DNA from 3 places in the Streptomyces sp. NPDC007907 genome. Region 2 is predicted to be linked to each of the others. Evidence: riboswitches for the same ligand, from Rfam matches in the RefSeq annotation. Region 2 holds a riboswitch; each other region holds the start of a gene.
The links. A riboswitch is a leader RNA that binds a small molecule or an ion and turns the genes downstream of it on or off. The one in region 2 is predicted to bind S-adenosylmethionine.
Positions count from the first base shown of each region.

Region 1: another riboswitch for S-adenosylmethionine. It lies ahead of ACFZDI_RS14045 (ABC transporter permease subunit); the one in region 2 lies ahead of thrC (threonine synthase).
Region 3: another riboswitch for S-adenosylmethionine. It lies ahead of ACFZDI_RS29145 (aminotransferase class V-fold PLP-dependent enzyme); the one in region 2 lies ahead of thrC (threonine synthase).

Region 1 covers NZ_JBIBKR010000003.1:577,421-584,726, reverse strand. The annotation lists gene ACFZDI_RS14075 (cation acetate symporter) at 1-560, opposite strand, end outside; gene ACFZDI_RS14070 (DUF485 domain-containing protein) at 557-1,039, opposite strand; gene ACFZDI_RS14065 (catalase family protein) at 1,275-2,387, shown strand; gene ACFZDI_RS14060 (LLM class F420-dependent oxidoreductase) at 2,544-3,467, opposite strand; gene ACFZDI_RS14055 (putative leader peptide) at 3,665-3,778, shown strand; gene ACFZDI_RS14050 (glutathione S-transferase C-terminal domain-containing protein) at 3,915-4,778, shown strand; SAM riboswitch class IV at 4,844-4,952, shown strand; gene ACFZDI_RS14045 (ABC transporter permease subunit) at 5,276-6,256, shown strand; gene ACFZDI_RS14040 (ATP-binding cassette domain-containing protein) at 6,253-7,050, shown strand; gene ACFZDI_RS14035 (transporter substrate-binding domain-containing protein) at 7,126-7,306, shown strand, end outside.
Region 2 covers NZ_JBIBKR010000006.1:458,999-466,304, forward strand. The annotation lists gene ACFZDI_RS26530 (cold-shock protein) at 257-460, opposite strand; gene ACFZDI_RS26535 (MoaD/ThiS family protein) at 907-1,182, opposite strand; gene thrC (threonine synthase) at 1,285-2,571, opposite strand; SAM riboswitch class I at 2,590-2,745, opposite strand; gene ACFZDI_RS26545 (glucosyl-3-phosphoglycerate synthase) at 2,897-3,841, shown strand; gene ACFZDI_RS26550 (trehalose-6-phosphate synthase) at 3,915-5,303, shown strand; gene otsB (trehalose-phosphatase) at 5,311-6,132, shown strand; gene ACFZDI_RS26560 (DUF3263 domain-containing protein) at 6,218-6,463, opposite strand; gene ACFZDI_RS26565 (extracellular solute-binding protein) at 6,504-7,306, opposite strand, start outside.
Region 3 covers NZ_JBIBKR010000007.1:411,187-418,492, forward strand. The annotation lists gene ACFZDI_RS29125 (NYN domain-containing protein) at 1-42, opposite strand, end outside; gene ACFZDI_RS29130 (hypothetical protein) at 79-318, opposite strand; gene ACFZDI_RS29135 (rhomboid family intramembrane serine protease) at 478-1,230, shown strand; gene ACFZDI_RS29140 (Lrp/AsnC family transcriptional regulator) at 1,227-1,508, shown strand; gene ACFZDI_RS29145 (aminotransferase class V-fold PLP-dependent enzyme) at 1,534-2,901, opposite strand; SAM riboswitch class IV at 3,036-3,152, opposite strand; gene trpD (anthranilate phosphoribosyltransferase) at 3,238-4,302, opposite strand; gene ACFZDI_RS29155 (cytochrome bc complex cytochrome b subunit) at 4,439-6,061, opposite strand; gene ACFZDI_RS29160 (Rieske 2Fe-2S domain-containing protein) at 6,058-7,131, opposite strand; gene ACFZDI_RS29165 (c-type cytochrome) at 7,128-7,306, opposite strand, start outside.

The DNA of each region.
Region 1 (7,306 bases), on a different contig from region 2:
GCGGTGCCCCGCATACCGCCGATCGCCGCGTAGATGATCATCAAAGTGCCGACGATGACGATGCACGCCGTCCTGGCGCCCGCAGCGTACGGAATGTCCAGGATGAAGGTGAGCAGCGACCCGGCTCCGGAGAGCTGGACGACCAGGAAGGGCAGGGTCGCCGAGAGTGTCACCACGCAGGCCGCGATCCGCACGGCCCGTCCGGACATGTTGCGGGCCAGGACGTCGCCCATGGTGAACCTGCCGGCATTGCGCAGGGGTTCGGCCAGGAGGAACATCAGCAGCACCAGGGACAGCGCGGTGCTGACCGCAAGGACGTAGCCGTCGTATCCGGTGAGCGCGATGATGCCGGTGGTGCTCAGCACCGTGGCGGCGGAGATGTAGTCGCCCGCGATCGCCAGGCCGTTCTTGAGCGGGGTGAGCGACAGGTAGCCGGTGTAGAAGTTCGCCAGGTCGTCGCGGTCCGGTCCCGCCATGACGCACATCAGCAGCGTGACGGTGACCAGCGTGGTGAACAGAACCAGGATGATGGCCTGCGTCCCGGAGCTGAAGTCGTTCATCTTGCCATCCCCGCGTTCCGGCCGGTCGGGACCGCACGCTCCCGGACGGCGCGGGCCAACGGATCCACGGAGCGTTGTGCGCTGCGCCCGTACCAGAAGACCGCCGCGAAGGTGACGACGAGTTGAAGGATGCCCAAGGCCATGCCCAGGCTCAGCTCACCGGTGACCTTGGATCCCATCAGACCGGGCGCGTAGCAGGACAGGACGACATACACGACGAAGGAGCCGAGCGCGGTGAGGGTGGAGATCCGGCGGAGCAGGCGGTAGGCCGAGCGGAGGGCGGTGAGGTCGGCGTCGTCTCGATGGGGCTCGTGCGCGTAGGGGGCGTCCCAGGGGGCTTGCCGACCGTACGAGTCGTATCGCGCGGCGTCGTGCCCGTACGGCTCCGGCCACGGGTTCTGTCCGTACGTCTCGTGTCGAGGGGGGATCCCGTAGGACTGTGCTGGGGGTGGGTACCGGTTCTCGTCGGCGTATGTCATTGCCTGGCCTTCCACTACGGCTCGGATCCTTGCGGCAAACGGGAAAGAGTGCTTCAGGCGGCGCACCATACCGACTGGTTGGAATGCCTGTAAGTCCGCCGTAGGTCACATTTCGGCGTTGATGTGATCCCCTGGGCGCGGAAGCATGGGATACATCACAGGCAGTTATGTTGTGCACAATTTAATTGCTGGCTAGCGTCTGAGGTCAGGAGAACCCACACAGGGAGGCAGCACGATGGATCCCGTCCGCTACGAGCATTACCGTCCCGTCGAACGCCCGACCTATCAGGAAGAGTTGGACGCCGTGGTCGCGCAGGTGGCGCAGCGCACCCGCGCCTCGGTCGATCGTGAGGCCGTCGGCCGCGCCGTCCGTACGGCCCACGGAAAGACCTACGGCCTGCTGAAGGCCACTGTCACGGTCGGTGACAATCACGGCTTCCACGGGCAGGGCATCTTCGCCCGGCCCACCGAGTACGACGCCGTCGTCCGCTACTCCAACGGTCTGGGCCACCAGCGTCCCGACCATCAGCTGGGCGCGGCGTGCGGGATGGGCATCAAGCTGTTCGGGGTCCCCGGGCCCTCATTGCTGGCCGACGAACCCGACACCGGTACCTTCGACCTTAACCTGATCAACAACGACGTCTTCTTCGCGAACACGGCCTATGACTACATGGTCATCGAGGACCTGTTCGCGGAGCTGCCCGAGGCCCTGGTGAACCCCGCCCGCCGCAAGACCTGGATGGCGGAGTTCCTGACCCGCCGGGGCACGCTCACCGACCCTGACGGCTGGCTGTGGGACGAACTGTTCGCCATGCTCTCGTTCACCACCGTCCCCCGCAGAAACCTGCTGTCGTACACCTACAACAGCATGGGTGCCTTCCGGTACGGCGATCACATTGCCAAGATCCGCACCGTGCCGACGGCCGAGTCCCTGGCCGCTCTCAAGCACCAGATCGTGGACGTGCGCGCGGACAACGAGGCGTTTCGCCGCACCCTCGTTGCCGAGGCCGCGGAACGGGACCACTCCTTCGAGCTCCAAGTGCAGCTGAACACCGATCTGGCCCGTATGCCGGTGGACAACACTTCCGTGAAGTGGCCCGACGAGTTGTCCCCCTGGGTGACCGTCGCCCGTGTGGACCTTCCGCGTCAGGACATCGGCGGGGACGACAACGTGACGGCCGCCGACGCCACGTCGATCACACCGTGGCGCTCACGAGAGGAGCACCGGCCCATCGGCGAGATCCAGCGGGTGCGGCAGGAGGTCTACCGGCGCTCGTCCATCGAGCGGCACCGCATCAATGGACAGCAGCGGCGCGAACCGGTCAGCAGCGCGCACGTGCTCGGCTGAGCCGGCCGAGCCGCGTCCCGTCACCTGTGCCGACCGTGCTCGGCCACCGCACTGGCTCGACGGCCGGCCCCGGCGCTTCCCTCGACGAGGGCGAGGAACCGGTCGTCGACGGGACTCCGGTGCGCGGTGGGCGGGTTGCCGGGCGGACGGAAGCCGTCAGCGGGCCAGTGCGCCCAGGAGCTGCCAGGTGCGTCGGCGGTCGGCCTCTCCGGCGATCTCGGTGCTCGAGAACACCACCTCGGTGGCGCCGGCGTCGCGATAACGGCGTACCTCGGCCTCGACCGTCTTCTCGTCGCCGATCACGGCCAGATCGGCGGCCCGCCTGCCGCCGGAGAGTCCGATGACCCGCGCGTAGGACGGGATCTGCTCGTAGAAGGCCAGGTTCTCGACGGCCTTGGCCCGCACCGCGTCGACGTCGTCGGTGACCACGCCGGGCACCAGGGCCACGATCCTGGGGGCGGGACGGCCGGCGGCCTCGGCCGCGGCGGTCACGGCGGGGACGATGTGTTCCGCCAGGGCGCGCGGTCCCGCCAGGTAGGGCAGGATCCCGTCCGCCAGCTCACCGCTGACCCGCAGGGCCTGCGGCCCCATCGCGGCGACCAGCACGGGGACACCGCTCTCGGCACCCGGCACCCGGGCGGAGATCGGGGTGGTGGCGGTGAGCAGCTCGCCGTGGAAGTCGGCCGTGCCGGTCTCCGTCAACTGCCGCAGGGCGGTGAGGAATTCACGCAGCCGGGCGATGGGGCGTTCGAAGGGCAGACCGAAGCCGGTCTCCGTCAGGAGTCTGGTACCCAGGGCCAGCCCGAGGTGGTAGCGACCGTGGGTCGCGGCCTGGGCGGTCTGGGCCTGGCTGGACACCAGCAGCGGGTGGCGGCCGAAGACGGGGATCGCGGAGGTGCCGACCTGCAGTCCGGGCACCTCGCGTCCGACGATCGCCGCGAGCTGGGGTGAGTCCGCGCCGAAGGTTTGCCCGAACCAGGCCGATGCGAGTCCCGACTCCGAGGCCTCGCGGGAGAGTTGCACGGTGGCATCGATCTGGTTCGGCGCGTCGGACGCGTTGAGCGCTACTCCAACAGTCATGTCGGTCAGAACGACCGCGGGCCGAACCCGCATTCCGGCCGTGTGTGACAGCTTCTTGTCAGTCATGTGTACAGGACCCGGCGCCGCGCGGGGCCCGCCGTCCAGCGGCGCGTCCGAGATGCGGGACGGACCTCTTGACGCCGGTGCCCGACGGATCGACACTCACTGAGGTAATCCCAGTGAAGAGGTAGGGAAACATGAGGCGTCTGGAACCGGTCACCGTCCGAGTGAGCCGTCCGCCTCTCCTTCTCACCTCCCGCCGCCACATCGACCTGCAGCGCGTCTGCAGCGCGATCAGGTCCCAGGGCTGAGCCGCGCCCATCCCGCGCCGACAGCGTCCCCCTTCCCTGAGGTTTCGTCCTGTCCGGTGCGCACGGGTGAGCCCTGCTCCCTCGTCCGACGTCGCTTCCGCCGCGCGTACGTCCGCGCCCGCTCCCGGGGAGAACCATGACCGTCACACCGCTGGCCGCCCACGCGTCCGACCGCCCCGTACCGGCCTTCCGCGGCCGTATCGGCAGGGACGCGCGCAGCGGCCACTACGCCGTTCCCGGCCGCTACCGCCTCCATCTGTCGACCGCATGTCCGGACGGCCTGCGCATCGCCGTCGCCCACAGCCTGCTCGGCCGGGACACCGCCTGTCCGGTGACCCTCCTGCCCGCCGTGCCCGACTCTCCCGACGGCGGGCACTCGGCCCTGCGTTCGCTGTACGAGGCGAGTGCCCACCGGTACACCGGTCCGGCCGTCGCGCCCGTGCTCAGTGACGACTGGTCCGGACGGATCGTCAGCACCCACGCCCCGGACATCATGCGCGACCTCGCCCGCCGCTTCGCCACCGGCGGCCCCTCGCTCTATCCGTGCGGCGCGGAGTCGGAGATCGAGGCCGTCGAGCGGATGTGCGCGCAGGGCGTCGAACAGGCCGCGCAGCGCGCCGGATCGGCCGACGGCGGACCGGCCGACCGCGAGGCGGCTCTTGGCGTACTGCTGGACGCACTGGGCGCGCTGGAGCGCTGGCTGGTCGGGCGGACGTACATGATCCGCGACGACGTCACGGCCGCCGACGTCGAGTTGTGGGTCGCCCTGGTCCAACTCGACACCGTGCACCGCAACCATCTGGACGCCTCCGCCGTCCAGCGCATCGCCGACCACCCCACCCTGTGGGCCTACGCCCGCCGTCTGACCACCCACCCGGCCTTCGGCACCCACCTCGACCTCGGCGGCATCGAACGCCGCCACCACGACCGCTGCCACGGCCTGGAGGCCGCCGGGGCAGCCGTACAGATCCTGGACTGGGCGGCACACGCGGCCCGTTGACCGTTCCACCTGGTGGACCGGCGTTGACATTCGTTCGGGCCGTTGTCTTAACTACGGGCCAGAACGGTCATGAGCGTCAGCGACAAGCCCTGGCTTGCTGACCGGCAACCCTCGCATCGCGGTGGGGTGCCCCAGGTGAAGACCGGACCGAAGATGTTTCGGTAAGCGCGAGGCCCACAGGGCCGGAAGAGTGACGGTGACGCCATGTACGCAGCTCCCAGGACGGCCGCACGCCGCCCCCAGGGCTGCGTACGGTCGTACCCGAACCTGCTCGTCGCCGATCGTGCCGTCGATCTGCTCCGCGTGAACAGCGCACTGTGTACCGCACCGGGCCGTGCCCGCTGCCGGGGCTGACACCTCCCCGCAGCCCCCGCCTTCCCTGACGACCACCGCTCACTCGGTGTGCCGTCGTCCTCCCCGGTCCCGGTACCTCGCCGGCGTGCGCGCCCCCGCATGCCGCGCGCTTCCGGGATCTCCCCTCCCAGCCGGAGCCCACCATGAGTGAACCCCCTGGCGCCACCGTCACCCTCCCCGGGGCGCGGGCCGCCGCCGAACCGCCGAAAGCCGTCACCGCCCAGCGCGTTCTGCCGCTACGGCGGCCGGGACGCTGGATCGCCACCGCGGTCGTCCTGGTCCTGGCGGCCCAGTTCGTGCACGGTCTGGTCTCCAACCCCTTCTACCAGTGGGACCGCTTCGGCTACTGGTTCCTGCGGCCGGCCATCCTCGACGGGCTCCTCATCACCCTCGAAGTCACCGTCTACAGCGCGGTGCTGGGCCTCGCCGGCGGCATCCTCCTCGCGCTGGCCCGGCTCTCCGGGAGCCCGGTGCTGCGGGCGGTCAGCTGGCTCTACGTCTGGGCGTTCCGCTCCGTCCCGCTCATCGTGGTGCTGATCTTCCTCTACAACTTCAGTGCGCTGTACAAGACGTTGAGCGTCGGTGTCCCCTTCGGACCGGCCTTCTTCTCCTTCGACGAGTCGAAACTCGCCACGGACATGGTCATCGCGGTCGTCGGGCTCAGCCTCCACGAGGCCGCGTACGCCGCCGAAGTCGTCCGGGGCGGCATCCTCTCCGTCGACCAGGGGCAGCACGAGGCGGCCTCCGCGCTCGGCCTGCCCAAGGGCTACCAGTTCCGGAAGGTCGTCTTTCCGCAGGCGCTGCGCTCCATCGTCCCGAACTACGTCAACCAGCTCATCGGCCTGATCAAGGGCACCTCGCTGGTGTTCTACGTCTCGCTGCTCGACCTGTTCGGCGCCGCCCAGACCATGGGCTCCACCTACCCCGGCGACATCGTGCCGCTGCTGCTGGTCGTCACCGTCTGGTACCTGGTCCTGACCAGTGTCGTCTCCGTCGTCCAGTTCTACGTCGAGCGGCACTACGCCCGCGGTGCCACCCGCAGCCTGCCGCCGACACCGCTGCAGAAGCTCCGCGCCGGCCTCGCCGGCCTGCGGGTCCGCATCCGCCAGGAGGCCGCCGTATGACCGCCACAACGCATCGAGCCCCGGCGGACACCGAAGCCGCCACCGTCGAGATCCACGACGTGCACAAGTGGTACGGCACCCACCGGGTCCTGGACGGTGTCGACCTGACCGTCCGCCCCGGGGAGGTCACCGTCATCCTCGGCCCGTCCGGATCCGGCAAGTCCACCCTGCTGCGGGTCGTCAACCACCTGGAGAGGCCCGAGATCGGCCACGTCAGCATCAACGGCGAGCTGATCGGCGTACGGCGGCAGGGCGAGCGGCTGAAGGAACTGAGCGAGCGGGCCATCCTCACCCAGCGCAGCCGGATCGGTTTCGTCTTCCAGAACTTCAACCTCTTCCCGCACCTGACGGTCCTGGACAACGTGGCCGCCGCCCCGGTCGCCACCGGGAAGCTCGGCAAGCCCGAGGCCGTGGAACTCGCCCGCGAACTCCTCGGCCGGGTCGGCCTCGCCGACAGGACCGGCGCCTACCCGCGCCAGCTCTCCGGTGGCCAGCAGCAGCGCGTCGCCATCGCCCGCGCCCTCGCGCTGCGCCCCGGCGTCATCCTCTTCGACGAGCCCACCTCCGCCCTCGACCCGGAACTGGTCGGTGAAGTCCTGGCCGTCATCAAGGACTTGGCGACCAGCGGAACCACCCTCCTCATCGTCACCCACGAGATCGGTTTCGCCCGCGAGATCGCCGACCGGGTCGTCTTCATCGACGGCGGCAGGATCATCGAGCAGGGCCCGCCCTCCGAGGTCCTCGACAAGCCCCGGCACGAGCGGACCAGGGACTTCCTCAGCAAGGTCCTCTGACCGCCGCCCCCTCGACTTCCCCCCACGCCACCCGCATCACTCCCCGCATCACTTCCCCACCGACAAGGAACGGCCATGTCTGTCCACTTCACCCGACGCAGCCTGATACGCGGCATCACCGCGGCGACCGCCGTCGCCACCCTGGCCACCGGGCTCGCCGCCTGCGGTGGCGACAGCGACGCGGCCACCACGACGAGCGACAGCGCCGGCACGGTCACCGTCGGCCGGCTGTCCAACGGCGCCGCCGAGGAGACCA
Region 2 (7,306 bases):
TGGGTTCCTTCCCCACCCGGCCTGCGGGCCTCACCGACCCGGTCCTTACGTTGTCACTCTCACCTTCAGAGTGCTAACGCAATGATTAGCACTCGGGCATGGCGAGTGCAAGCGCCTCCCGGGGATCGGGCGGTGGCGTCAGCCCCCGGCGAACACCCCCCGGCACCCGCTGCGAGCAGGCCGAAGGGCCCGCACCCCGGGGGGTACGGGCCCTTCTGAGAAGACCGGTCGTTCGAGCGTTGGTCGTGGTGCGCGTTCAGGCAGAGACGCGAACCATGTCGGCCTGCGGCCCCTTCTGACCCTGCGAGATCTCGAACTCGACCCGCTGGCCCTCTTCAAGGGTGCGGTAGCCGTCCATCTGGATCGCGCTGTAGTGGACGAAAACATCCGCACCACCGTCGACCGCGATGAAGCCGTACCCCTTCTCCGCGTTGAACCACTTGACGGTGCCCTGAGCCATGCCTAACTCCCCTATTACTGGCCCTTGCACAGATCCACACTTCGCGGACCCGGGTCAGACCTCACCCCCCACGGTTGGGGGCGTGCGCCGGAACGCGTCGACCGCGGCTGAATGTATCTGTCCAACTGCCGTCTGCAACAGGTCAATCGGACGAGAATTCAGGACGCGCGGGGTCCGGAATGTGGGGAGCATTCGCCCGATTTCAGGGCAAGTCGGGCCACACAAAGGGAACAAAAGCCTCAAAAGACATGCACACTTTGGCTACATCTTGTCGGGCTCGAAGCAGGAACTCAGGGTTCCGATCAACGGATCGGGATCGCGTTCCCCAACTGTACCCCGCTCAACCACACAGAATTGCCCCCTCCGTTTCTCTCACGGAGGGGGCAATTCGATAAACTCTCAGTGACTGTCGTTACCGAAGGTAACAATCAGGTCGGCCGGTCGGTTCAGCCACCCGCGACGGCGGGAATGATCGACACACCGGCACCGTCCGGCGTCGCCGTCTCCAGACCCTGCTCGAAGCGCACGTCGTCGTCGTTGACGTACACGTTGACGAACCGGCGCAGCTTGCCCTGGTCGTCGAGCACCCGGGCGGCGATCCCGGTGTGGTTCTTCTCCAGATCGGCGATGACCTCCCCGAGATTCGCCCCCTCGGCGGCGACCTCGGCCTGCCCGCCGGTGTAGGTGCGCAGGATGGTGGGGATGCGAACGGTGACGCTCATCGGAACATGACCTCCGGTTTTGTTGAAGCTACGGCTGGGGCGCACCCTCAGGGGCGCGGGGAACTGCGCGACCAGCCCCCACCGGCCCGCAGCGAACAACGATCAGACGAGCCCGGCATCCCGGAACGACTCCAGGTTGGGCCGAATGGTCGCGGTGAGCCCCGTGCCCGCCACCGCGTCCAGCGTCTTCAGACCGTCCCCGGTGTTGAGCACCACCGTCGTCTTCGACGGATCCAGCAGCCCGCTCTCGATCAGCTTCTTGGTGACACCCACGGTCACCCCACCGGCGGTCTCCGCGAAGATCCCCTCGGTCCGCGCAAGGATCTTGATCGCGTCGACGACCTGCTCGTCGTTCACGTCCTCCACCGCCCCACCGGTCCGCCGCGCGATGTCCAGCACGTACGGCCCGTCCGCCGGGTTGCCGATCGCGAGGGACTTGGCGATGGTGTCCGGCTTCTGCGGACGGACGACGTCGTGCCCGGCCTTGAACGCCGTCGACACCGGCGAGCAGCCCTCGGCCTGCGCACCGAAGATCTTGTACGGCTTGTCCTCGACCAGACCGAGCTTGATCAGCTCCTGCAGACCCTTGTCGATCTTCGTGAGCTGCGAGCCGGAGGCGATCGGCACCACGAGCTGGTCCGGCAGCCGCCAGCCGAGCTGCTCGCAGATCTCGTACGCCAGGGTCTTGGAACCCTCCGCGTAGTACGGCCGCAGGTTGACGTTGACGAAGCCCCAGCCCTCACCGGCCGGGTCGCCGATCAGCTCGGAGCAGAAGCGGTTCACGTCGTCGTAGTTGCCCTCGATGCCGACGAGCTCGCCGCCGTAGACCGCGGCCATGACGACCTTGCCCTGCTCCAGGTCGTGCGGGATGAACACGCAGGAGCGGAAGCCGGCGCGGGCCGCGGCGGCGCCCACCGCACCGGCGAGGTTGCCGGTGGAGGAGCAGGAGAGCGTGGTGAAACCGAAGGCGCGGGCGGCCTCCAGGGCCTGGGCGACGACCCGGTCCTTGAAGGAGTGCGTCGGGTTGCCGGAGTCGTCCTTGACGAACAGCTTGCCGGCGTCGACACCCAGCTCGCGTGCGAGGTTGTCGGCCTTGACGAGCTTGGTCCAGCCGGGGTTGATGTTCGGCTTGTCCGCCACGTCGGCCGGGACCGGCAGCAGCGGGGCGTAGCGCCAGATGTTCGCGGGGCCCGCTGCGATGCGCTTGCGGAGCTCTTCGGTGTCGTAGCCCGAGAAGTCGTAGGCGATCTCCAGCGGGCCGAAACACTCCTCGCACGCGAAGACCGGGCCGAGGGGTACGCGGTGACCGCACTCGCGGCAGCTGAGGGCAGCCGCGGGACCGAGGTCTACGGTGGAGTCAGTGGTGCTTGCAACAGTCTGCACAGCCATGTGAGGCGAGGCCCTTTCTCCTCATCTTCCTCACGACGCATCTCGCCGTGAGACGGATTTGGCACCTTCCCTAGCCGGGAGCCTCGCGAAGTGGTCGACAGCGACCTACGAGTACCGACTGGAGGGTTGCCGGGGCTTCATCGGGCCGTTTCCCTCTGCCCCTCTGGATGAGCTGTATGCGGTTGTAAAGGCGGGTGACCCCGGACATGCGATGGTCATCCGCGTTGTTCAAGACTGTAACCGACGACCAGGACAGTTGAGATAGTCGTCCGAACCGCGAGATGGATCACTCCGTCCCGCCCGGAGCACGCAGAGGAGCCGCACGGTGCTGGAAGAAGTCGAGCGCTGGCTGAGCACCCGTTCCTGGTCCGCGAACGATCGCCCCCTCCACCAGATCCTCGCAGCGAAGCAGCGCACGGGCCAGACGGTCAGTGTGGTGCTGCCCGCGCTGAACGAGGAGGAGACGGTCGGCGACATCGCCTCCGTCATCCGCCACGACCTGATGCTGCAGGTCCCGCTCGTCGACGAGCTGGTCGTCGTCGACTCGGGGTCGACCGACCGCACCGCGGAGGTCGCCGCCGCCGCGGGCGCGCGCGTGGTGCACCGGGACGTGATACTCCCGCGCCTGCCAGCCGTGCCCGGCAAGGGCGAGGTGCTGTGGCGCTCACTGCTGGTCACCCGCGGGGACATCGTCTGTTTCGTCGACGCGGACCTCAGGGACTTCTCGTCCGGCTTCGTCTCGGGGATCGTGGGCCCGCTGCTCACGGACCCGGACGTGGACCTGGTGAAGGCCATGTACGACCGCCCGCTCGGCGGCGCCACCGGGCAGGGCGGCCGGGTCACCGAGCTGATGGCCCGCCCGCTGCTCAACATGCACTGGCCGCAGCTGGCCGGCTTCGTGCAGCCGCTCGGCGGCGAGTACGCGGCCCGCCGCTCCCTGCTGGAGCAGCTGCCCTTCCCGGTCGGGTACGGCGTCGAGCTGGGCATGATGGTCGACGCGCTGCACCTGGCGGGGCTGGACGCCCTCGCCCAGGTGGACGTGGGGGTGCGCAAGCACCGGCACCAGGACGGGCAGGCGCTGGGCCGGATGGCCGCCGCGATCTACCGCACGGCCCAGCTGCGGCTGGCCCGCGGGCACCTGATCCGGCCGTCCCTGACCCAGTTCGAGCGGGGCACGGACGGCTTCGAGCCGAGGACCTACTCCGTGGACACCGAGGAGCGTCCGCCGATGGTGGAGATCTCCGAGTACCAGGCCCGGAAGGCTGCCTGACCGGGGCCGTTTTCGGCCGGGCGCGGCAGATCCGCACGTTTGAGCGTTTCGGGGCCGGGCTAGGTTGAGGCTTATGGCTTCAACGTACGGTGCTGCACAGGTGCTGGTGGCCTCCAACCGTGGCCCGGTCTCGTACACGGTGGGAGCGGACGGTTCGCTGGACGCCAAGCGGGGCGGCGGCGGGCTGGTGTCCGGGCTCTCCGCGATCGGCTCGGACGCGGACGCGCTGTGGGTGTGCTCGGCGCTCTCCGACGGCGACCGGGAGGCGGTGGGGCGCGGCGTCGGCGAGGACGGCGTGCGGATGCTGGACATCCCGCCCGACGTGCACGCCGACGCGTACAACGGCATCGCCAACTCGGTCCTGTGGTTCGTGCACCACATGCTCTACCAGACGCCCCTGGAGCCCGTCTTCGACGCGGAGTTCCGGCGGCAGTGGGCGTCCTACGAGGCGTACAACCGGGCGTTCGCCGAGGCGCTGGCCGAGGAGGCGGCGCAGGGCGCGGCGGTCGTGGTGCAGGACTACCACCTGACGCTGGTGCCGGGCATGCTCCGCGAGCTGCGGCCCGACCTGCGCATCGGGCACTTCTCGCACACGCCGTGGGCGCCGCCGGAGTACTTCCGGATGCTGCCCGACGACGTGGCCGGGCAGGTGCTGCGCGGCATGCTCGGCGCGGATCGGCTGGGCTTCCTGACCGAGCGCTGGGCGGAGGCGTTCACCGCGTGCGCCGAGCGGTTCGCGGGCGGGCTCGGCGGCACCCGGGTCGGGGTGCACGGCCTCGGCGCCGACGCCGACTTTCTGCGCAAGCGGGCCCACGAGCCGGACGTCGAGGAGCGGATCACCGCGCTGCGGCAGGAGATCGGCGAGGGCCGCCGCACCATCGTCCGCGTGGACCGCACCGAACTGTCCAAGAACATCGTGCGCGGCATGCTGGCCTACCGCAGGCTGCTGGAGACCCACGCCGAGTGGCGCGAGCAGGTGGTGCACGTCGCCTTCGCCTACCCCTCCCGGCAGGACCTCGCGGTGTACCGGGACTACACGGCCGAGGTGCAGCGGCTCGCGGACGAGATCAACGCCGAGTACGGCACGCCGGGCTGGAAGCCGGTCGTGCTGCACGTCAAGGACGACTTCGCGCGCTCGCTGGCCGCCTACCGGCTGGCCGACGTGGCCCTGGTCAACCCGATCCGCGACGGCATGAACCTCGTCGCCAAGGAGGTCCCGGTGGTGTCCGACGCGGGCTGCGCGCTGGTGCTGTCCCGGGAGGCCGGGGCGCACGAGGAGCTGGGCGAGGACGCGATCACCGTGAACCCTTACGACGTGACGGGCACGGCGGCGGCCCTGCACGAGGCGCTGTCGATGCGCCCGGAGGAACGCGCCGAACGCAGCAAGCGCCTGGCCGCCGCGGCGACGGCCCTGCCACCGGCGCGGTGGTTCCTGGACCAGCTCGACGCGTTGAGGGGCTGAGGGCCGAATGAGCAGCCTTCCCACCCCAGCCACCAAGGCCGGGCAATACGGCCTCGACGCCCTCCTCGCGCAGCCCGGCAAGGCCCTGATCGCGCTGGACTTCGACGGGACGCTCGCGCCGATCGTGGCCGACCCCGAGCAGGCCCGGGCCCATCCACAGGCGCTGGGCGCACTGGCGGCGCTCGCCCCGAAGGTCGCCGCCATCGCGGTGATCACCGGCCGGCCCGCCGACGTCGCCGTACGCAACGGCGGCTTCGCGAACGTGCCCGGCCTCGGGCACCTCGTCGTCCTCGGGCACTACGGCGCCGAGCGGTGGGACGCCCGCAGCGGCGAGGTCACCGCGCCCGCGCCGCACCCCGGCGTCGACGCCGTCCGCGCCGAACTGCCCGGGCTGCTCGAAGGGAGCGACGCCTGGGTGGAGGACAAGGGCCGGGCGGTGGCCGTGCACACCCGCCGGGCCGCCGACCCGCAGGCCGCCTTCGAGGCCCTGCGCGAGCCGCTCACCGCCCTGGCGACCCGGCACGGCCTGATCGTCGAGCCCGGCCGCATGGTCCTCGAACTGCGCCCGCCCGGCATGGACAAGGGCGTGGCCCTGATCGACCACGCCCGGGAGATCGGCGCCGGCTCGGTCCTCTACGCCGGCGACGACCTGGGCGACCTGCCCGCCTACGCCGCGGTGGACACCCTCCGCACGACCGGCACCCCGGGCCTGCTGGTGTGCAGCGGCAGCGACGAGGTGACCGAGCTGCGCGAGCGGGCGGACGTGGTGGTGGACGGCCCGGAGGGGGTTGTGGACCTACTGACGGCCTTGGCGGACCGGATGGGCTGAAGGGTCACGCCCTTCAGGGGCGCGGGGAACTGCGCGAACAACCACGACGCACCCGCACCCCGCGGCGGCCAGAAGCCCCCGCCCCTCACCGCTCAGACCGACGCCGCTCCCGAACCCGCCGCAGCCGATTCACCGTCACAGGATCATGCGCCAACGCCCGAGCATCATCCAGCAGCGCATTGAGCAGCTGGTAGTAGCGAACAGGCGCGAGCCCCAGCTCCTCACGTATCGCCCGCTCCTTCGCACCGGGCCCGGAGAACCCCCGGCGTTCGAGCGCGAGAATGTCCCGCTCCCTGCGCCCGAGCCCCTGCTCACCCGTGTCCTCGTCCATGCACGGCACCGTAACGCCCCCCACCGACAGCACAGCGAAGCTACTCCGCGCTCTCCGCCCGGGTCGCCTCGGCCTGGAGGTGGCCCAGGACGCCCGACGGGCTGCCGCCGGGCGCGACGGCCTTGCCGATCTGCTGCTTGACCCGGGCACTGACATCGGCCCAGGAGGTCTTGCCGACCGGGTAGAGCTCGGAGGCCAGCAGCTCCTCCAGGAACGGCTTGAGGTGCCGGTCCTCCTCGGAGGAGGCCATCGTGCCGGACGCGGACGTGGTGACCGGCAGCAGGTCGTACTCGCGCGAGAAGGCCAGCACGTTCTTCTCGCTGTAGACGAAGTCGAGGAAGCCCCCCACCTGGTCGCGGTGGCCGTTCTTGCGGAACGCGGTCATCCAGTCGGAGACGCCCAGCGTGGACCGGCTCGGGCCCTCGTGGCCCGGGGTGGGCACCATCCCGTACTTGACGCCCTGCTTCGCGGCGATCTTCATCAGCGAGGGGTGGCCGTTGAGCATGCCGACCTCGCCCTTGGCGAACGCCGCGAACGCCGCCGCCCGGTTGAGCTGCCCCGGCGCGACCGGCCCGGTCAGGCCCTTGCCGACCAGGTCGTTCTTCAGCCACGAGAAGGTGTCGATGTTCTCCGGGGAGTCGATGCCGTAGCTGTCGGCGCCGTCGGTGTAGCCGCCCCCGCCGCTGAGCATCCACTGCATGGTCTCGGCCTGCGCCTCCTCCGGGCCGAGGGGCAGCGCGTACGGGTACTTCACGCCCTTCGCCTTGAGGGCCTCGGCGTCCTCGGCCAGGTCGTCCCAGGACTCGGGCGGGGTGATGCCGGCCTTGGCGAAGAGGGACTTGT
Region 3 (7,306 bases), on a different contig from region 2:
GGCGGCGCCGTCGCCCGGCCCCCCGCCTGTGGTCTCCACCATCCGTCACACCCCAATGCCTGTGCGGGCCCGCTCCCCTCAGGAGCCGGCGCCCGGCCTGTCCACGAGTTCCACCTGGTCCACCGCGTTACACCAGCGGCAGCGCACCGACTCGATGGTCTCACTGACCACCTCGCGCTCCTCGACCTTCGGCTCTCCGGCCAGATCGAGGTGGACGTACTCGACGACCTTCGACGAGCGGGTCACGTCGAACCTCGTGAGGTTGCCGCAGAGGGTGCAGCGCCACCGCGTCTCGGCGGTCGGCAGGGGAACCGTCATCGTGACCTGTTCTCTTTCCTTCTAGTGTCCGTGACGCGACCGGCATCCCCGGTGCGTGTGGCTCGTAACCCTACGGCCTGGCGGCTCCTCGCCGCCCGCGCGTCCACGGCGGCGAGGCGGTCTGTGCGGTTGCGTCCGGTTACGTCATGCTCTGTATTCATGATCAGCAAGTGGAGTGCGTCGCTCGTCCGGGCCGGCCGATCGGTCAGGGGGTCGTCGGCACCGGTGACGTACACCCTGATCGCCCTGTGCTGCCTGGCCTTCCTGGCCGGACCCGCCTCGGGCCTGAACCCGGCGTACGGCACGGGCGACGAGCTGCTCGCCGTGCAGCGGGCCTACTTCCGGCGCTGGGGCGTGATCCCCGAAGAGCTGCTGGACGGGTCCGCCGGGTCGGCCCTCACCCCCGCGACGGCCCTCTTCGTCCACGGCAGCTGGGTGCACCTGCTCGGCAACATGCTCTTCCTCTACGTCTTCGGGGCGATGACCGAGGAGCGGATGGGACGGGTGCAGTTCACCCTGTTCTACGTCGGCTGTGGCTATCTGGCCCTGCTGGGCTACGCCGTCGCCAACGCGGACTCCGAGCAGTCCCTGGTCGGTGCCTCAGGGGCGATCTCGGCGGTCCTCGGTGCGTTCCTGTACCTGTTTCCCCGTGCCCGGGTGACCAGTCTCCTGCCGTTCCTGTTCTTCCTGCCGGTGCGCTTCCCCGCGTGGGTCGTGCTGCCGTTCTGGGCGGCGTTGCAGTGGCTGGCTGCGGGGCGGGCCTCGGACGGGCCGGGGGTGGCCTACCTGGCCCACCTGATCGGCTTCGGTCTGGGCTTCGGCTACGCGTCGGTCCGCTACGGCCGCCCCACCGGCCCCACTAGAGTGAAGGCCGCCCCTGCTCCGGCTCCCGAGGGAGAGAACCAGCCGTGATCACCGCGATCGTCCTGATCAAGACCAGCGTGGACCGGATCCCCGAGATCGCCGAGTCGATCGCGGCGCTGGACAGCGTCAGCGAGGTCTTCTCGGTCACCGGCACCTACGACCTGATCGCGATGGTCCGGGTGCGCGAGCACGAGGACCTGGCGGAGGTCATCCCCGGCCGGATCAGCAAGATCCCCGGGGTGGAGGGGACCGACACACACGTGGCGTTCCGCACGTACTCGCAGCACGACCTGGAGGCGGCGTTCTCGATCGGCCTGGACAACTAGTCCCCGCCCCCCGGGGAGGACCGCCTCAGGCGGAGGTGTCCGGCACGCAGCGGCCGTCCTCGGTGCGGTAGTTCCACTTCGCCCCGTCCGCCACGAGCTCCTTCACCGCCCGCACGAACCGCTCCACGTGCTCGTCGGGCGTGCCCGCGCCGAAGCTGACCCGGATGGCGTTGAGCGACTTCTCCCCGGGCGCGGCGTCGGGCGCCCCGCACTCGCCCTGCGCCTGCGGGTCACTGCCGAGCAGCGTGCGCAGCAGCGGGTGGGCGCAGAACAGCCCGTCCCGTACGCCGATGCCGTACTCGGCGGACAGGGCGGCGGCGAAGTGGGAGCTGTTCCAGCCCTCGACGACGAAGGAGAGCACACCGACGCGCGGCGCGTCGTCCCCGAAGAGGGAGAGGAACCGCACCTCGGGGACGTCGGCGAGACCCTCGCGCACCGTGCGGACCAGGTGCTGCTCCCGGGCGACGAGGGTGTCGAAGCCCGCCTCGGACAGCGCCTTGCAGGCCGAGGCGACGGCGTAGGCGCCGATGACGTTGGGCGAGCCGGCCTCGTGGCGCGCGGCGCTGTCGTGCCACTCCACGTCCACTCCCCCGTCCTCGCGCCGGCTGACCTTGCGGCTGGCGCCGCCGCCCGCGAGGTACGGCTCGGCCGCGCGCAGCCAGTCGGCCCGCCCGGCCAGGACGCCGGAGCCGAAGGGCGCGTACAGCTTGTGCCCGGAGAAGGCGACCCAGTCGACGTCGAGGTCCGCGACGGACACGGGGTGGTGCGGGGCCAGCTGGGCGGCGTCGAGCACGATCCGCGCGCCGTGGGCGTGCGCAGCCGCGGCGAGCTCCCGCACGGGCCACAGCTCGCCGGTGACGTTGGAGGCGCCGGTGACGCAGACGAGGGCCGGCCCGTAGGGGTCCCGGTCGGCGAGGGCGCGCTCAAGGGTCTCGACAGCCTGCCGGGGGCTGCTCGGGGCGTCGAGGTAGGTGACCCGCGCGCTGCGCCACGGCAGCAGGGAGGCGTGGTGCTCGGTCTCGTAGACGAAGACCTGGCAGTCGGCGGGGAGCGCGGCGGCGAGGAGGTTGAGGGAGTCGGTGGTCGACCGGGTGAACACGACCTGGTCGTCCGCGCGGCAGCCGAGGAACCCGGCGACGGTCCGGCGGGCGTTCTCGAACAGGTCGGTCGACAGCTGGGACAGGTACCCGGCACCGCGGTGCACGCTGCCGTAGTACGGCGCGTACGCGGCGACGTCGTCCCAGACCCGCTGGAGCGCCGGGGCGCTGGCGGCGTAGTCGAGCGCGGCGTAGGTGACCTCACCGCCGGTCACGAGCGGCACGGTGACGTCTCGTCCCAGAACGGGCAGCGGGGCACAAACGGACTGGTCGGCGGCAAGGGTGGAGACAGACATGACGGAACTCCCGTGAAGGCAGGTGGAATCCGCCCGCGAGCGCGTACGGCTCGAGCGGGGGTGAAAGGAGAAGGGGGATGCGGAGGCGGGGCTCTGCGGCCCTATCGCATTCGCTGGTTCACGGAAGACTCCTCGTCACGCGCTTGCCGTAGACCTCGCTGCCTACGACCCGGTCCTCACCCGGGGCACCCCGCCACGGACGGAGGGTTGCCGGACAGTCGGCCGGGGCCTCATGACTGTCACTCATGACCTGCTCAGGAACGTACGCGAAAAGATCGGCGCCCCGCAAGCCGAGTCCGGATCGCGGGACGCCGGTCCCTTCACGAACGGGATCCGTTACGCGTTGCTCGCGGCCACCCAGCGCTCCAGCGTGCGCTTGGCCGCCCCCGAGTCGATCGACTCGGCCGCCTTGGCCATCCCGGCGCCGATCTGCTCGGCCAGGGGCGCGGCGGTGGGCTCCAGGGCCGCCAGGGCCGCGGCCGAGTTCAGCAGGACCGCCTCGCGGACCGGGCCCGGCTCGCCGTCCAGCAGACGCCGGGCGACCTCGGCGTTGTAGGAGGCGTCGGCGCCGCGCAGCGCCTCCACGGGGACCAGTTCGAGGCCCACGTCGCGCGGGTCGAAGGCCTCCTCGGTGACCGTGCCGTCCCGGACGATCCACACCCGGGAGGTGGCCGTGGTGGTCAGTTCGTCGAGGCCGTCGTCGCCCCGGAAGACCAGGGACGAGTTGCCGCGCTCGGCGAAGACGCCCGCGACGATCGGCGCCATGCGGGGGTCCGCCACCCCGACGGCCTGGGCGCGGACCCGGGCCGGGTTGGTGAGCGGGCCGAGGGCGTTGAACACCGTGCGGATGCCCAACTGGCCGCGGGCGGCGCCCGCGTGCCGCAGCGCCGGGTGGAACTTCACCGCGAAGCAGAAGGTGATCCCGGCCTCCTCGGCGACCTCCGCGACCCGGTGCAGCGGCAGCTCCAGGTTGACGCCGAGCTTCTCCAGCACGTCGGAGGCCCCGGACGCCGAGGACGCGGCCCGGTTGCCGTGCTTGACGACCTTCGCGCCGGTGCCGGCGACGACGATCGAGGACATCGTGGAGATGTTGACCGTCTTCGCGCCGTCGCCACCGGTGCCGACGATGTCGACCGTCGCCCCGGGCACCTCGATCACGTTGGCGTGCGCGTACATCGTGCGGACCAGGCCGTTGATCTCCTCGACGGTCTCGCCCTTGGCACGCAGAGCCACGACGAACCCGGCGATCTGCGCCTCGGTCGCCTCGCCGCGCATGATCCGGTCCATCGCCCAGGCGGTGTCGTCCGCGCTCAGGTGCCTGCCGTCCAGCAGGCCGTTCAGCAGCAGGGGCCAGGAGCGGCCCGCCGCGGTGTCGCCTCCAGCGGGGGTCACAGCGCTCATAAGCCGCTCCAGGGTCAGGCGTCCCGCACTACGGGACGAGAGTCTCAACGGGGTCCACCCTATCCAGCCCGGGGCAGGCCGAAGGGCCCCGTCCGATCGTCGGACGGGGCCCTTCTGTGGCGTGGCGAAGCAGTGATCAGTGGTGGCCGTGGCCGCTCGTGATCTCCCGGTACTCCTCGGCGGTGGGCTTCGGGATCTGGGAACCCTCGCCGTAGTAGGCGTCGCTGAGCTTGGCGCGCAGCTTCTCGGAACCCTTCACCTTGCGCTCGACACCGTTCTCGTCGACCGTCGGGCCGATCTCGGCCGGCTTGTACTGCTCGTGCGCCGTGAGCGTGTACATCTGCTCCTGGCTGAGCGGCTCGTGCACCTCGATGAACTCACCGTGCGGCAGGCGCTTGATGATGCCCGACTCGCGGCCGTGCAGCACCTTCTCCTTGTCCCGGCGCTGCAGGCCGAGGCAGATGCGCTTGGTGATGACGAAGGCGATGACCGGGCCGAGGAAGAACCCGATCCGGACGAACCAGGTCACCGAGTTGATCGACAGGTGGAAGTGCGTGGCGACGATGTCGTTGCCACCGCCGATCAGCATGATGATGTAGCCGGTGACCCAGGCGACACCGACACCCGTGCGGGTCGGGGCGTTGCGCGGCCGGTCCAGGATGTGGTGCTCGCGCTTGTCCCCGGTGACCCAGGACTCGATGAACGGGTACAGGGCGATGATCGCGAGGAAGACACCGAAGAGCACCAGCGGGATGAACACGCCCAGGACCAGCGTGTGACCCCAGATGTTGATCTCCCAGCCCGGCATGGCTCGGATCAGACCCTCGGCGAAGCCCATGTACCAGTCGGGCTGGGCACCGGTGGACACCTGGTCGGGCCGGTACGGGCCGAGGACCCAGATCGGGTTGATCGTCGCGATGCCGGCCAGGGCCGCGATGGCACCGAAGACCAGGAAGAAGAAGCCTCCGGCCTTGGCCATGTAGACCGGCAGCAGCGGCATGCCGACCACGTTCTTGTTGGTCCGGCCGGGACCCGCGAACTGGGTGTGCTTGTGGTAGAAGACCAGGATCAGGTGGCCGACCACGAGCCCGAGCATGATGCCCGGCAGCAGCAGGATGTGGATCGAGTAGAACCGGGCGACGAAGTCGGTCCCCGGGAACTCCCCGCCGAACAGGAACATCGAGATGTACGTGCCCACGATCGGCACGGACAGGATCGCGCCCTGCGTGAAGCGGACACCGGTGCCGGAGAGCAGGTCGTCCGGGAGCGAGTAGCCGGTGAAGCCGGTGAACATGCCCAGGACGAACAGCAGGAAGCCGAACAGCCAGTTGATCTCGCGCGGCTTGCGGAACGCGCCGGTGAAGAAGACGCGCATCATGTGCACGAACATGCCGGCGAGGAAGATGATCGCCGCCCAGTGGTGGATCTGCCGGATGAGCAGACCGCCGCGGACGTCGAAGCTGATGTCCAGGGTCGAGGCGAACGCCTCCGACATCAGCTGCCCCTGGAGCGGGACGTAACTGCCGTGGTACTCCACCTCGTTCATCGACGGGTGGAAGAACAGCGTCAGGTACACACCCGTGAGGATGATGATGATGAAGCTGTAGAGGCAGATCTCACCCAGCATGAAGGACCAGTGGTCCGGGAAGATCTTGCGCATGTTGGCCTTGGCCAGGGAGTAGATCCCGAGGCGGCCGTCGGCCCAGTCGGCGACCCGCTCACCCGCGGGCGCCTTGCGGCGATTCTGTGCAGTGCTCATCCGCGCTCCCAGAAAGCAGGGCCGACGGGCTCTTCGAAGTCGCCGAGCGCCTCGAGGTAGCCCTCGTCGTTCACGCCGATGCGGAGCTGCGGCAGGGCGTGACCGGCGGGACCGAAGATCACTCGGGCACCGTCGGAGAGGTCGAAGGTGGACTGGTGGCAGGGGCAGAGCACGTGGTGCGTCTGCTGCTCGTACAGGGAGATCGGGCAACCGACGTGGGTGCAGATCTTCGAGTACGCGACGATGCCCTGGTGCGACCACGCGAGCTCGCGCTTGTCCTTGATGTCCTCCGGCTGGATCCGGACGATCATCAGGGCGGCCTTGGCGATCTCGTTCTGGAAGTCGTGGTCGTGCTCCTCCAGGCCCTCGGGCTTGGCGAAGGTCAGCGAACCGACCGCGACATCGGACGGACGCAGCGGCTCGTTGGTGTTCATGTTGACGAGCAGCTTGCCCTTGGACCACAGCGTGTGGCGGAGCTTGGTGCCGGGCAGCGGACCGAGGTCACGCAGCAGCACGACGCCGGAGAGCGGCACCAGCGTGAGCGCGCCGAGCATCGTGTTGCGGATCAGCTTGCGGCGGCCGAGCGCGGACTCCTTGGCACCCTGCTTGAAGTCGGCGAAGACCTTCTCGCGGACCTCGGGCGGCGCCTCGATCGGGTGCCGCTCGTCGGCGACCTCCACGTCGGACATCAGGGTGCGCGCCCAGTGGACGGCGCCCGCGCCGATGCAGAACAGCGCGATGCCGAGCGACAGGCCCAGCGCGAAGTTCAGCGCGCTGATGTGGCCCAGCGGGAAGATGAAGACCGCCTTGTCGACCGGGATCGCCACGAAGGAGGCGATGAAGGCGACGGTGGCCAGCATCGACACCGTGAACAGCAGGGCGACCGCACGCTCGGACCGCTTGGCGGCCCGCTCGTCGATGTCCTGGACCCGGTGCTCGTGGGGCGGCAGGCCCGGGTCCGCGAACGGGTTCTTGTCGTCCGCGACGCTCACCACGCCGTGCCCGTGCTCGTCATGGCCTGCGGACTGCGCGGCAGGCAGGTTCTCTTCTGGAATGTCTTGGCTACTCATGACTTCTTGGCCTTTGCGGTCCGGGCGGCGACCCACACGGCGACGGCGATCAGACCGCCGAGACCGAAGATCCAGCCGAACAGGCCCTCACTGACCGGCCCGAGGCCACCCAGTTCGAGGCCACCGGGGCTCTCGGTCTTTTCGCTGTTGACCGCGTCGAGGTACGCGATGATGT